DNA from 3 places in the Kurthia sp. FSL E2-0154 genome. Region 1 is predicted to be linked to each of the others. Evidence: riboswitches for the same ligand, from Rfam matches in the RefSeq annotation. Region 1 holds a riboswitch; each other region holds the start of a gene.
What was found. A riboswitch is a leader RNA that binds a small molecule or an ion and turns the genes downstream of it on or off. The one in region 1 is predicted to bind thiamine pyrophosphate.

Region 1 (4,341 bases):
TCATGTGCAGGTAACATAACAAACCCACCATCTAAATCACCATCAAATACACGCTCTTTTACGATATTTGCGCCCACTTCGTCTAGTGTAATCGTAATTTCAGGATAGATTTTTTGAAAAGCTTTCATCATTTCAGGGAAAAATAAAATGCCAATAAGCGGTGGCATACCGAGTTTAATATGTCCTTTTTTTAAATCTTCTAAGTCCTCTAATACGAGATGTACTTCATTGACCATTTGAATAATTTTGAGTGCTCGCTCGTAAACTAATTCGCCTGCATCTGTTAGTACGCTTTTTCGTTGGGAACGATCAATTAAAGTCGTATTCAACTCTGTTTCAAGTAGCTTCACAACTTTACTCAGTGTTGGTTGTGTTACATGCAGGGAAGCAGCAGCTTTTGTAAAGCTTTGTTGTCTTGCTACTTCTGTAAAATAAATTAATTGTCTAACGTCCATATGTAAGCCTCCAAATGCATTAGAATACATTTATTGTAACATTTTGTATAGAAAAAATAATGAAATGCTCTAAATCTTCTGTAAAAATATTTTATTTAAGACTTTTGGATGAAAAAGAAACAGGCTGAGACATAAGTGTAAAAAACACCATCCTACATGAGCATAAGAAAAACTGGAATCACACTGTAGTTATGGTTCCAGTTTTTTATTGTAAACGCTGAGAAGGAGCTGAAATGCTTTGTCCCATTCTGTTTACATAAGTATTAAAGTTGTTGTAAAAAGCGTTCATTTTCTTTACGAAAAGCCTGTGTCGCTTCACCAGGGTTTTCTGCTTTTGAAATGGCAGAAATAATTGATACACCATCAGCGCCAGCTTGACGTAAATCGTAAACATGCTCGGGTTGAATACCACCGATTGCGACAATCGGTAAGGTAGGAGTAGTTTTTGCAGCTTCTGTTAAAAATGTTGTGCCAGCAGGTTTTTTTGCATCTTTTTTAGATTGTGTTGAAAAAACAGGGCCGATTCCAACATAGTCAGCACCGTCCTGAATTGCTCGTTGTAATTCATCTTGTGTATGAACAGACACACCGAGTATTTTATGCGGTAGTTGTTCACGTACTTTCTTTGCATCGACATCATTCTGTCCAACATGAATCCCGTCTGCATCGAGTCTGATTGCCAATTCAACATCATCATTTACGATAAAGGGAACGTCATAGCGTTTACAAAGAGTTTGGCAATCTTTTGCAAATTGAAGATAAGCGTCACCTGTTAAACACTGTTCACCTTTTTCTCGCCACTGAAATAAAGTAATCCCATTTTGTAATGCAGCTTCTAAAACTAATAGAGGATCACCTACAACATCTTGACTTCCCATAATAAAATACGTTTCAAGTAATTGTTTATTCAATTATCTCGACCTCCACTTTTGCTTTTGTGTTATAAGCGAAATGATTCGTCGGACCATGGCCATGCCCAATACCTAAACCATGTGAAATAGCCGCATGGATAAATCTTTTTGCTTCAATGAGTGCTTCTTTCATTGGTAGACCTTTTGCTAAGAAGGCAGTTAGTGCTGCTGAATACGTACATCCTGTACCATGAGTGTCTTTCGTTTGAACACGCGGAGTAGAAAGGGATAGTTTATCGCCATTTTTAAAGAAAATATGGTCAATCGCAGCTTGTTGTTCAGGTGCAAAATGTCCACCTTTCATCACAATGACTTCAGGTCCCATAGCGAGTAATTTTTTAGCTACCTGTTCAACATCATCATAAGTTTGAATTTTCATGTCTGTCAGTGTCTCTGCTTCTGGAATATTCGGTGTGAGAACAGTCGCTAGTGGGAATAGGTGAGTAATCATCGCATCAACCGCTTCTTGTTGCAGTAGTGTAGCACCACCTTTTGCAATCATGACGGGATCGACAATAATAGGTGCTTGTATATTCTCTAGTTGTTTTGAAACAGCTTCAATAATAGATGCTGAAAAAAGCATCCCCGTTTTTAGTGCATTCACATTAAAATCGCTTTGAATCGACTGTAATTGTTCCACAATAAAATCTTCGGGTAACGCGTGAACAGCTTGTACGCCATACGTATTTTGTGCTGTAACAGCTGTTAAAACAGATGTACCGAATGTTTTCAATTCTTGAAATGTTTTTAAATCAGCTTGAATACCAGCACCACCACCTGAATCAGATCCGGCAATCGTCAGTGTAATTGGAAACATTATTTAATCCCTCCAAAACTCATTTGTTGTAATTGGTTTAGGATGTGCATTTGAAAATCGCCAATACCATTGCTGTGATGATGAGCAGTTTCTGCGACTTGTTTATAGTCTTTGTGAATTGTGATAACACTTTGTAGTGCGTCTGTATGTGATGCGATTGAAGCAGTTGTTAGAGCAGATAATAAGCAACCAGCTCCTGTAATTTGTTCCATCCATGCATGTCCGCCGTTTATTATGTGCACCGTCGTGCCATCTGTGATTAAATCTTCTACACCACTTACAGCAACAATCGTTTTGTAGCGTGTTGCGACTTGTTTAGCTGCTTCTTCAATTTCAAAAGACACCTCACCTGCATCGACACCACGAGAGGTGACTTTAATTTCCGCAAGAGCCGCTAACTCACCAGCATTACAGCGAATGGCTGTAAATTGTACATGTTGTAATAGTTGTTCGACTGTTTGTTTACGATATTTAGAAGCACCGATGCCTACAGGATCTAAAACGACTGGAATCCCTTTTTTATTTGCAGCTTGTCCAGCTAATATCATCGCATCGACTGTGCGTGTATTTAACGTACCGATATTAATTAATAATCCATTTGCGATTTGAACAATATCATGCATTTCTTGTATTTCATCCGCCATGATGGGCGATGCACCTACTGCTAAAAGTCCATTTGCAGTAAAGTTTGTTACGACATAATTCGTAATACAGTGAACAATTGGTTTCGTTGAATGAATTGATTGGATACTCATTTTTAGTTACCTCCATTGATGAATGAAAAGCAAATTCATGAAGCTTCTCATACTCAGTTTCACTAAATTAGAGGACGGGTTTCTGCTTTTTCACTATAAAAATAAAAAAGCTGCTCAACGAATTAATCGTAGAACAGCATTACATGCGAAAAACAGCTGCTCCCTACGCCAGTATTAACTGACAGGTTCAAAGGGTCAGGTTTTACCTTCTCAACTCCTAAGAGTCCCCCCGCAAATCTAGTATGGTTAGAGCATACCATATTTAGATCATTTTGCAAGGTTCCGCTTTAGTAAAAATAGGTTGTCTTGTATAATGAGAACAAGTATGGAGGGAAATTGTGTGAAAAATCTATCGTGGTATATTTCTTTAGGGATTAGTTTTTTAGGTTTCATGGTCATCAATTATTATTTTACGTTGGGCCCTACTGAAAAAGTTGGAAACTTAAATCCCGCTTTCTTTTTAATTGTTTTATTAGTGCCTTTCCTGTGTGTCAGTCTGTTTATTACGTGGAGCGTTGGCGTATCTTTTTTTGAAACAGCAACAAAAGGTAAGCTGGCATCAGCACTTCTTATTATAGTCGTGATTTTTATTTTAGCAGGCGGTACAGAATATCAATATGTAACAAGCCAAATTGAAGTTTTTGGCGGAACATGGAATGATCCGAAATCGATTATTTACGGTCGTTCACCGTTTAATAGTTATACAAATGATTGGTATTTTAATGAATCTGTCTTTTTAATCATTCATACAATTGCTTTTTCGTTAGGAAGTTTATTCCGTAGTAAAGTGACAGATTAAATAACAAAAAGACTTGGGCTCAGTACCTAAGTCTTTTTTGTATGCTTAAATATGTTCTGCAATTGCGTCACGAATATCTTGTAGCCATTTTAAGTTTTCGTTAAATTGTCGATCTGCATGTCGGATAATTAATTGAATATAATCAACATCTTTTACAGAAGGATGTGAACCAGCTTCAATAATCGATTCGCTTACTCTCACGCTCGATTGCCTGATCTAATAGACCAATTACACGTTTTAAATCAACATACTTTAAAAATAAAATAGGAATATAGAGACTTTGTACATCTGCTAAATTAATCGAGTCGAATGTTTTATAAATGAGTTCTACCATATACGCACGTCCAGCATTTGTAATGGCATAAACGGATTTTTCAGGACGATTTTCTGTATGAATGACTTCGATTTTTTTAATATATCCTTTTTTTTCTAACGAGTCGAAATGATAATAAAGTTTTCCATCACTTAATTTAAAACTTGGATCAATATCAACAATATTTGTGAAGAGCTTTTTGATAAAGTAGGGATGGTAATTATTTTCAGATAAAATCCCTAAAATAAAAAGTTGAATTAACATCACTTGATGCCTCCAATAAATGAAATT
Region 2 (4,341 bases), 950 kb from region 1:
GCTGCATTATTTTTAAGTGGTGTATTACTTGCTGGTATTCTATTTATGCGTAAAAAGCCAAGAACAATCTATTAACATGTTTTACACTATAGAAAAGAGGAGAACGATTTTTTCGTTCTCCTCTTTTTATTAATCAATTTTTGTTGTTAAAATCGGGCCATTTTTTGTCACGATTACTGTATGTTCTAGTTGTGCTACAAATGATTTATCTGGTGTTAAAAACGCCCAACCATCTGTACCTTCAATAATATTTTCAGCTGCTTGTGAGATGAATGGTTCTACTGCGAAAACCATACCTTCTTTCATTAAAGTAGCGTCCCATGCATCATAATAGTTCAATACATATTGTGGTTCTTCATGTAATGAGTGTCCTACACCATGACCTGTTAGGTTCATAATTACTTTTAAACCATTATCATGCGCTTCACGTTCTACAGCTTTACCAATTTGATTCAATTTAGAACCTGGTTTAACCTTTGTCATAGCACGATCAAAAGCTGACTGTGCTACATCACATAATTTTTGTAATTCTGGCTTTTCAGCATCACCTACGATAAATGAAATACCTGTATCTGCATAAAAACCATCCACATGACCTGATACATCAATATTAATCATATCGCCTTCTTTTAGAGGTGTATCGTTTGGAATACCATGTGCTACGACCTCGTTTACACTAATGCATGTGAAACCTGGGAAGTCATATTCTGCTTTTGGTCCAGATACTGCACCTTTTTCTTCAAATAGTTTACCAGCTAATTCATCTAGCTCTTTTGTTGTAACGCCTGGTTTTGTCGCAGCTTTCATTGCCTCGCGAATTTCTGCCATGGCACGACCCGCTTTTAATAACGCATCGATTTCTTGTTGAGTTGTTGCAATCATGTATAACGGTCCCTTCTATATAAAATTCTACTCTTAACTATATCATAATTTTTGTAGATACATATAAAAAGTCTATGCATTCTTTCATACATTCAGTAAAAGTTTTTATTTAGGTGGATATATATATAATAAAAAACGTAACGATTTCTTAGTCGCTACGTTTTTATTCTTAATACGTCTTTTGAACGAATAACTTAGGTGCTGCTCTAAACAATAGATAAATCACGACAGCTGTTAAAATAATAGATGGAATCATATACGAGCTATTATAAACAACCGAATAAATCCACGGGTTTTGGTCGCCCGCATAACTTGCGAAGAATACTGCGCCTGCTACTGTATGTGAAATCAGTCGTAGAATTCCACCAATTGCTGTACCCACTAAAATCCAGCCAAGCATTGCGCCATCTTTTTTCTGTTTTGAAGCACGAATCACCATTGGACGGAAAACGCCTGCAATCCCAACAATTGTGAACGCAAAGAAGTAATCTAAAAACCCTTGTAATGGGGTTAAAATGCTTGCACCTGTTAAAACTTGTAGTACCCCTACAATAAGACCTGTCGCAAGCCCTGGTAATGTTCCCCAACGCATCGCCATCAATACGATTGGTACCATAACTAAACTAATGGAACCACCCTGTGCCCAAATCGAAAACGATAGTTTATCTAAAATAAAACCAATCGCCGCAAAAATGGCCACCTCAATCATCATTAATAATCGTTGTTTGTTCATCTTTATGAACCTCCATTAATTTGATGTCTTACACAATTCCTGTGGTAATCTAGATAAAAAAACGACATCAGGACAGAGCCTGACATCGTTATATGTCGGTTTCTATCCACATTCCTACGCAAGTGTTAACTTACAGGTTCGAAGGGTTGGAGTCGAAACTCTCTCTCAGCACGTATGCACCCCTTGTGGTTTACATCATTATTTTTGAACACTCTCATTCTACTGAATTTAACGAAATATAGCAATAGCATGAAACGATTTCCATTTTTATACGTATATAAGTTATTATGAACAAAAGGGAGGGTTATCATGGAACAGAATAATCGTATTTTATCATCACTTTGTTACTTCAGTATTTTCTTTGCAGGCTTTATTTTACCGCTGATTGTTATGCTCGTTGTAAAAGATCGTGATGTAAAAAAACACGCAACACATGCACTTATTTCTCACTTGTTACTTTATGTTCCTGCAGTTATTTTCTTTATTATTTTAGCAACAATGGGTATCTTTGCATCAGCTGAAATGAGTGATTCAACAGGTGCTGCACTTGGTATAGGTGTCATTATTTTCATCATTTTCATGGCTTTATTCTCATTGGCGATTGTCATTTGGAATATCGTTCGCGGTGTACAAGTATTAACGCAAAAAGAAGCAGATGAGAGATAATTCTCATACTGCTCCTTTTTTTATTTACTGATTGTATTTGTAATGTCGTAGTTTGCCATTTTCTCTGTTAACCAACTTGAATATTGTGCGCTAATTTGCGCTTCAATATACGCTTCTTTTACTTTGTCTTTGACATCTTCATACTTCGCTGTTTTTGCATCGACTGTACCTGTTACTTTGATAATATGGTAACCATAATCTGTTTTGATTTGGTCACTAATATCACCTTTTTTCATGTTGAAAGCTTGTGTTGCAAATTCTTCCACCATTTCTGATTTCGTAAAGTAGCCTAAGTCGCCACCTTTACTTTTCGTCGCAGTATCAGTTGAATATTTCTTCGCCAATTTTGCAAAGTCACCACCTGCATCTAACTCTTTTTTAATTTTTGTCGCAGTTGCTTTTTTCTCTACAAGAATATGACTGGCCTTCACTTGCGCTGCTGTATCGAATGTAGATTGATTTTCTTTTAGATAAGCTTTTAATGTTTCGTCAGATGTATCTAAATCCTTCTCAATCATTTTAGATGCGAGTACATACGTTTTTAAATTCGCTTTAAAATCAGATTTCGACATGTTATTCGATTCAAGTGCTGATTCAAGTGCATCTGCTCCGCCGTATTGTGTTTCGACTTTTTTATATTGTGCATCTACTTCTGCATCACTTGCTGTTACTTTTTGTTTTTCTGCTTCAAGTGTAATTACTTGGTCTTGAATTAATGTTTCAAGTGCTGCACTACCATATTGTTTATTTAAAACATTATTCAGTTGCTGTTGTGTGATTTTCGTATCGCCTACTTTTGCGACATATCCTGTTTTGGCTGTTGCATAATATACACCACTTCCAACAACTAAAACAAAGATGATAGCGATTGCCCAGATCATTCTCTTTTTCATCTATTTGACACTCCTTATTTTTGAACTATCTTCACTATAAAGAAGGAATGTGTCAACGAGATGTCATGCTTCATTTCTTTTCAGTTCAATCACAAAACACGTACCTTGTTCATCGCTATGCACTAAACGTAAGTCACCTTGCATTGACTGTGCCATCATTTTGCTCAGTGGTAAGCCTAATCCTAAACCTCGAATCGCATACTTCTTATTTTCACCTCGGTAAAAACGATCAAAAATAAGTGGCTGTTCTTCTTTCGGAATACCACTTCCCTCGTCTTGAACAAAAATCCGCACCTTTTCTTTATCTGCTTGCAGACGAATATGAATATGACCTTGTTCATGCATTGCCTGTGCTGCATTCGTCCATAAGTTCGTACAAATTTGTTGGAAGCGGACGGGATCAATCGAGAGGTGAATTGGTTCTACATGTTCATCTAATGTAATCTGAACTTGTTCAAACTCTTGTGTAGTTTGCCATTGTTTCATTGTATTTTCTACATACGAATTGATTTCTTTAGTTTCAAATTTAAGTGGGATGGCATTGACTGCAAACGAGTTAAAAGCAAGTAAGTCACCTACCATCGTTTTCATTTTCTTCGTTTCGACCATTGCCATCTGTACAAATTCACGTGCTTCCTCTCCTGTAACAACACCGTCTTTTAATGCTTGAAGTAAGCCGTCAATTGCTGTTACAGGCGTTTTTAATTCATGCGTTACACCTGCTAAAAGCTCTGTGCGCATCGCTTCAAGTTGTTCAAGACGATTCGCCATCTCAGTAAATGACGTGACAAGTTCATATACTTCTCGTTCCTTTGGATGATCTGGCAAAGAGATAGCATAATTCCCTTCTTGGATTTGCTTGGCTGCTACAGCTACCTCCCGAATTGGACGAACTAATCGAGAAGTTAAATAATAGCTAGCTCCAAGTCCAATGAGTGCAAGTGCTCCAATCATTAGTGCTAGTTGACCATATGCTTGATTCGAGCGCGTCATCATTTTTTCATCTTCCATAATAACAACCCAGCCTACATGCTTCTCATCCATTTCTACTTTTTTCTTCACCATATAGTAGGTTTGCGATATACCATCTAAGTCTTTTAGTGTCTGTTTTTCATCTGAAGAAGTTAGTACCTCTTTTGGAATTTTGGTGATTTTTGGTCCCATAGC
Region 3 (4,341 bases), 130 kb from region 1:
CTTCGTATAATCAAATCCTTGTTTCGCTGCTTCTAAAAATGCTTTTAATGTTGCTTCGTCTTTCGCAATCGTACGGTCACTTGCTACGAAGACGATTTCATGACTCTTTGGTACACCGAATTCCGATGGGTCCATTGTTGAAATCGGATAGCCCTTTTCCTCCATGACAGGTAGCTCATGGTTAATTAGACCACCTGCTAAAACATCCACTTTTTTCGTAATGAGTGCGGATACTAATTCAAAGCCGACGTCGACTAACTTCACTTGATTCGGGTCGCCCCCATCTTCTTTTACCATCGCTTTAATTGTCGCTTCACTTAATGGTGTACCGCCATAACCAACTGTTTTTCCTTCTAAATCGCGTGGGCGCTGAATATTCGATTCTTTTAGTGACATCAATTGACTAAGTGGTGATTGGACAATCGTACCAATCGACTGAATTGGAACTCCTTCATTCGCACGTGCCATAATGACATCTTGCTGATAGTAAATACCAATGGTTGATTTTCCAGCAGCTGTTAAAGTCAGTGGGTCTGTTGGATTCGATGGATATTGTAGTTTGACATCAAGTCCTTTTTCTTTAAAATAACCTTTTTCCATCGCTACATAGAGAAAGCTATGAATCGCATTCGGATACCAATCGAGCATAACTGTCACTTCTTTTAATTCTTTACCATCTTTTGCTTTACTTGAACAACCTGCTAATACGACAACTAACAAACTACATAGTACAAAAAATTTCATCAAACGCATTAATCTTTCCTCCAAACGATATATTTTTTTTCAATGATTCGAATGATGAAGACAGCGATGATCGCCATCGTAGATAATAGAACGATGGGCGCAAATACACCTGCTCCGTCTAACTGTGTCATCATTCGTTTACTGAAGTAACCGAGACCTGCCTGTGCTCCGAGCCACTCCCCAACAGCTGCGCCGATAATACTGAGCGGTACAGCGATTTTAAAAGCAGAGAATAGCTGTGGTAGCGCTGACGGAAGTTGTAGCTTCCAAAAAATTTGCCATTTTGTCGCCCCGTACGTTCGCATGAGTTCTTCTAGTTCACGCTTTGTGCTACGCAGTCCATCAAACATACTCATCGCAATCGGGAAAAACGCAATGAGGACGGTCACAAGCACCTTACTCCAAATCGTGTAACCGAACCATAAAACAAAAATGGGCGCGAGTGCTGTAATGGGAATCGTCTGTGACGCGACGAGTAGCGGATAGAATGCGCGCTCCGACCAATGACTGAGGTGCATCATAATCGCGAGACCAATGCCTAAAATAATTGAAATTAGTAAACCAATCCAAAGTACTTGTAGTGTTGCAGGTAAATGGACGGTAAATAGAGCTTCTCTAAAATCCCACATCTTTTGTAAGATGGCCGTTGGAGACGGTAAGATGTACATCTCATTTAGCCAGCGCGCAAATACTTCCCAAATGAGTAGCAGTCCCACACTCACATAAATCGCAGGTGCATTTTTTCTCATAATTGCTGACGTCCTTGTTGCAACATGTGAATCAGTTGTTGCTTCACGTCTTGCACCTCCTTACTTGCTAAATCTGAACGCTGTCTTTTATGTTCCATTGGGACAATCGTTTCGTGTAGCGTATGAATTGGTGTCTGCTGTACAGTTAGAATACGATCTGATAAATAGAGCGCTTCATCCACATCATGCGTAATAAATAAAATGGTTTTACGCCATTTCTTCGCTTGTATGTATAACCAATCTTGTAACTCCATCTTCGTCAGTGCATCGAGCGCACTAAATGGTTCATCGAGTAACAGTACATCTTGTGAAGCATTCAATGCACGAATGAATGCAACACGTTGACGCATGCCACCCGATAAGTCTTTTGGTTTTTTATGCATGTAAGCTCCTAGACCAAATTCCTCGAGTAACGCCTTACTCTGTTCTTCTGCTCTCTTTTTCGGTATTCGCTGACATTCTAATGGCAACAATGTATTTTGTAATACGGTTCGCCAAGGGAGCAGTAAATCTTGCTGTGGCATATAGCCTACAGGTTGTTTCGCTACGGTCACTTGTCCCGACTGTGCCTGAGATAGACCTGTAATGAGACGAAAAATCGTACTTTTTCCGCAACCACTCGGACCAATTAACGAAACGAATTCACCTTCTTGAATGGAAAAATGAACATGGTCTAAAATGGGTTGTTCTTCGTAACGAAAACAGACATCTTGTAAAGCTAAACTCTCCAATGATCTTCCTCCTCTATAAAAAAAGCCATCTCGACAAAGAATCGAAATGGCTGCAAATGACAGAATCATCGCATGCCACTTCCCTACGCTAGTCCGAACTAGATCAGGTAATAAGGGTTAAGATATTGAAACCTCTCTCAGCACGTAAAAACGGCACCCCTAGTGGTGAAGCATTATGAAATTAGAAAAAGCCCCTGTCTCCATACACGTATCGAAACAGGGACCTGAAATTGTTTTTTCGGTCGAAACGGCTTCCCTACGCTAGTATGAACTAGATCAGGTTGAAAGAATCCAGAGCTTACGGCTCCATCTCAGCTGGCAACACCAGCACTCCTAGCACACTATGATTTTGTTAAGGTGAGTATAGCACTCCCTAGTAATTTATGCAATAGTTGGTTTTATTTTCATTACCAAAGTGGTTTATCCTCTTTGTCGACACGAATAAAGAGCGGTGAAAATAATATAAAGTAAAGAACATACACGATGATGACACCAATAATATACGCTATGTGAATTCCGTATAGATTCGCTCCGATTGACAATGCGCCTAACACAAGACTTAGCAGGAAGCCTTGTAGATCAATGCGCCTTTTATTTAAATAAATCGGTTGTGCACAATGTTCACATGTTTGATATTTCTTCATACCCCACTGAAGTTTCCACGCCGTCCGATAGTCGAGCACTTCGTCGCAATGTGGACAAGTTACCTCCTCACGATTTTTCATGACAAGCCATAAAATAAAGCTTAAAACAATAAAAGCAATTCCTACGTATAGAGCGTTTTGATTACGGTACAGTATAAAAATAAATATTGTAAAGGCATATGTGTACCCCAGTATATCTTTCGTTCCTTCTAATAACTTCATGGCATTTGGACGGCTCATTCGAATATGGTTTTTATTGAATGTACCAATAATTGATACAAATATACCGATTAATACACAATAAAAAATATTTTGGGTTTTCAAATAGATATACCCTGCTAATAACAAGTTCAAAAAGAGGATTATTTTCCCGAAGATATTTTTCACTTTATTTTGATATTCATAGGATTCTTTCTTCTCTTTTTCAATGAATAATGTTGAAAATAAAGTGGGTATACATAAAATAAATGCGATGAGTGCTATCTCCATAACACTTGGTTTTAATTTGAAAAAGAGTTCCGTTTCCTCTACACTGTCAGACCATTTATAAATCTTATCTGTATCAAGTTCTTTTACATAATACTGTGTATCCTCGTCATTCGAAAATAGTAAAAAGGTTTCGACTTCGTTGTTCTCTTTCGTTACTTCGACAACATAGTATAAAGAAGGTGGTTCTATTTCTTTTTTTATAACAGGACTCGCCTTTAATTTTTTTTGAAATGTTTCAAATTTAGAAGAAGATAGTTCTCGCTCGCTTGAAAACCATCGATTCGTTAATGTTGTTCCGTCTTCTTCATAACGTGCTTCTGTATCAATTCGAATCGACTGAATCCCATCTTCTGCTTGTCCAACACGTGTCGTTTGTTGTTGGAAAATCATAAGAAGAATGCCAGCGAATACGACCATCATACAAGCAGTTAATAGGAGTGGTTTATAGATGACTTTTCTTCTCTCTTTTTTTCCTTTTTGAATCATTCGCTCTTTTACCTGTTCTGACATTTTATATTGATTCATCTCTCGTTGAAATGATTGTTTAAAATTCTTCATCAAAATAAACCTCCTTTAACGATTGTTTGAGTTGCTGTTTCGCACGCTGGTGACGCGTTTTTACAGTGTTCAGTGGAATCGATAAAATCTCACTAATTTCTGCAAGCGTATATTCCTCAAAATAATGAAATAAAATAATGGCACGATACTTTTCATCTAGTTGTAAAACAGCATCTACTACTTCTCCATTTCTTTCTTTTCTTCCATAAAGATTCGCTGGGTTAATCGTCGAATCGCCTATGTCGACTTCCTTCTCTTTTGTAAAAAAGAAGCGCCACTTCCCTTTCTTTTTTCGTAAATAATCTTGACTTTTATGTACCGTTATTTTGGCTAAATAGGTCTTTAAAGAGGCACGTTGTTCAAAAGCATGTTCATTTCGATAATGTGCGAGTAGAACATCTTGTACAATTTCTTCTGCTGCTCCGC

Region 2: linked by a shared signal. The riboswitch ahead of thiT (energy-coupled thiamine transporter ThiT) and the one ahead of thiM (hydroxyethylthiazole kinase) in region 1 are both predicted to bind thiamine pyrophosphate.
Region 3: linked by a shared signal. The riboswitch ahead of MHB75_RS04785 (ABC transporter ATP-binding protein) and the one ahead of thiM (hydroxyethylthiazole kinase) in region 1 are both predicted to bind thiamine pyrophosphate.

Annotation. Positions count from the first base shown of each region.
Region 1 covers NZ_JBBOPO010000001.1:1,122,594-1,126,934, reverse strand. Annotated here, with positions in the region: gene MHB75_RS05470 (LysR family transcriptional regulator) at 1-455, opposite strand, end outside; gene thiE (thiamine phosphate synthase) at 719-1,333, opposite strand; gene thiD (bifunctional hydroxymethylpyrimidine kinase/phosphomethylpyrimidine kinase) at 1,359-2,183, opposite strand; gene thiM (hydroxyethylthiazole kinase) at 2,183-2,938, opposite strand; TPP riboswitch at 3,082-3,179, opposite strand; gene MHB75_RS05450 (hypothetical protein) at 3,279-3,737, shown strand; gene MHB75_RS05445 (hypothetical protein) at 3,783-3,938, opposite strand; gene MHB75_RS05440 (PadR family transcriptional regulator) at 3,913-4,314, opposite strand.
Region 2 covers NZ_JBBOPO010000001.1:2,069,618-2,073,958, forward strand. Annotated here, with positions in the region: gene MHB75_RS10225 (tryptophan-rich sensory protein) at 1-75, shown strand, start outside; gene map (type I methionyl aminopeptidase) at 130-882, opposite strand; gene thiT (energy-coupled thiamine transporter ThiT) at 1,052-1,615, opposite strand; TPP riboswitch at 1,710-1,809, opposite strand; gene MHB75_RS10240 (DUF4870 domain-containing protein) at 1,925-2,281, shown strand; gene MHB75_RS10245 (foldase protein PrsA) at 2,302-3,174, opposite strand; gene MHB75_RS10250 (HAMP domain-containing sensor histidine kinase) at 3,238-4,341, opposite strand, start outside.
Region 3 covers NZ_JBBOPO010000001.1:995,769-1,000,109, reverse strand. Annotated here, with positions in the region: gene MHB75_RS04795 (ABC transporter substrate-binding protein) at 1-753, opposite strand, end outside; gene MHB75_RS04790 (ABC transporter permease) at 753-1,493, opposite strand; gene MHB75_RS04785 (ABC transporter ATP-binding protein) at 1,490-2,266, opposite strand; TPP riboswitch at 2,288-2,395, opposite strand; TPP riboswitch at 2,461-2,569, opposite strand; gene MHB75_RS04780 (TIGR04104 family putative zinc finger protein) at 2,632-3,915, opposite strand; gene MHB75_RS04775 (RNA polymerase sigma factor) at 3,902-4,341, opposite strand, start outside.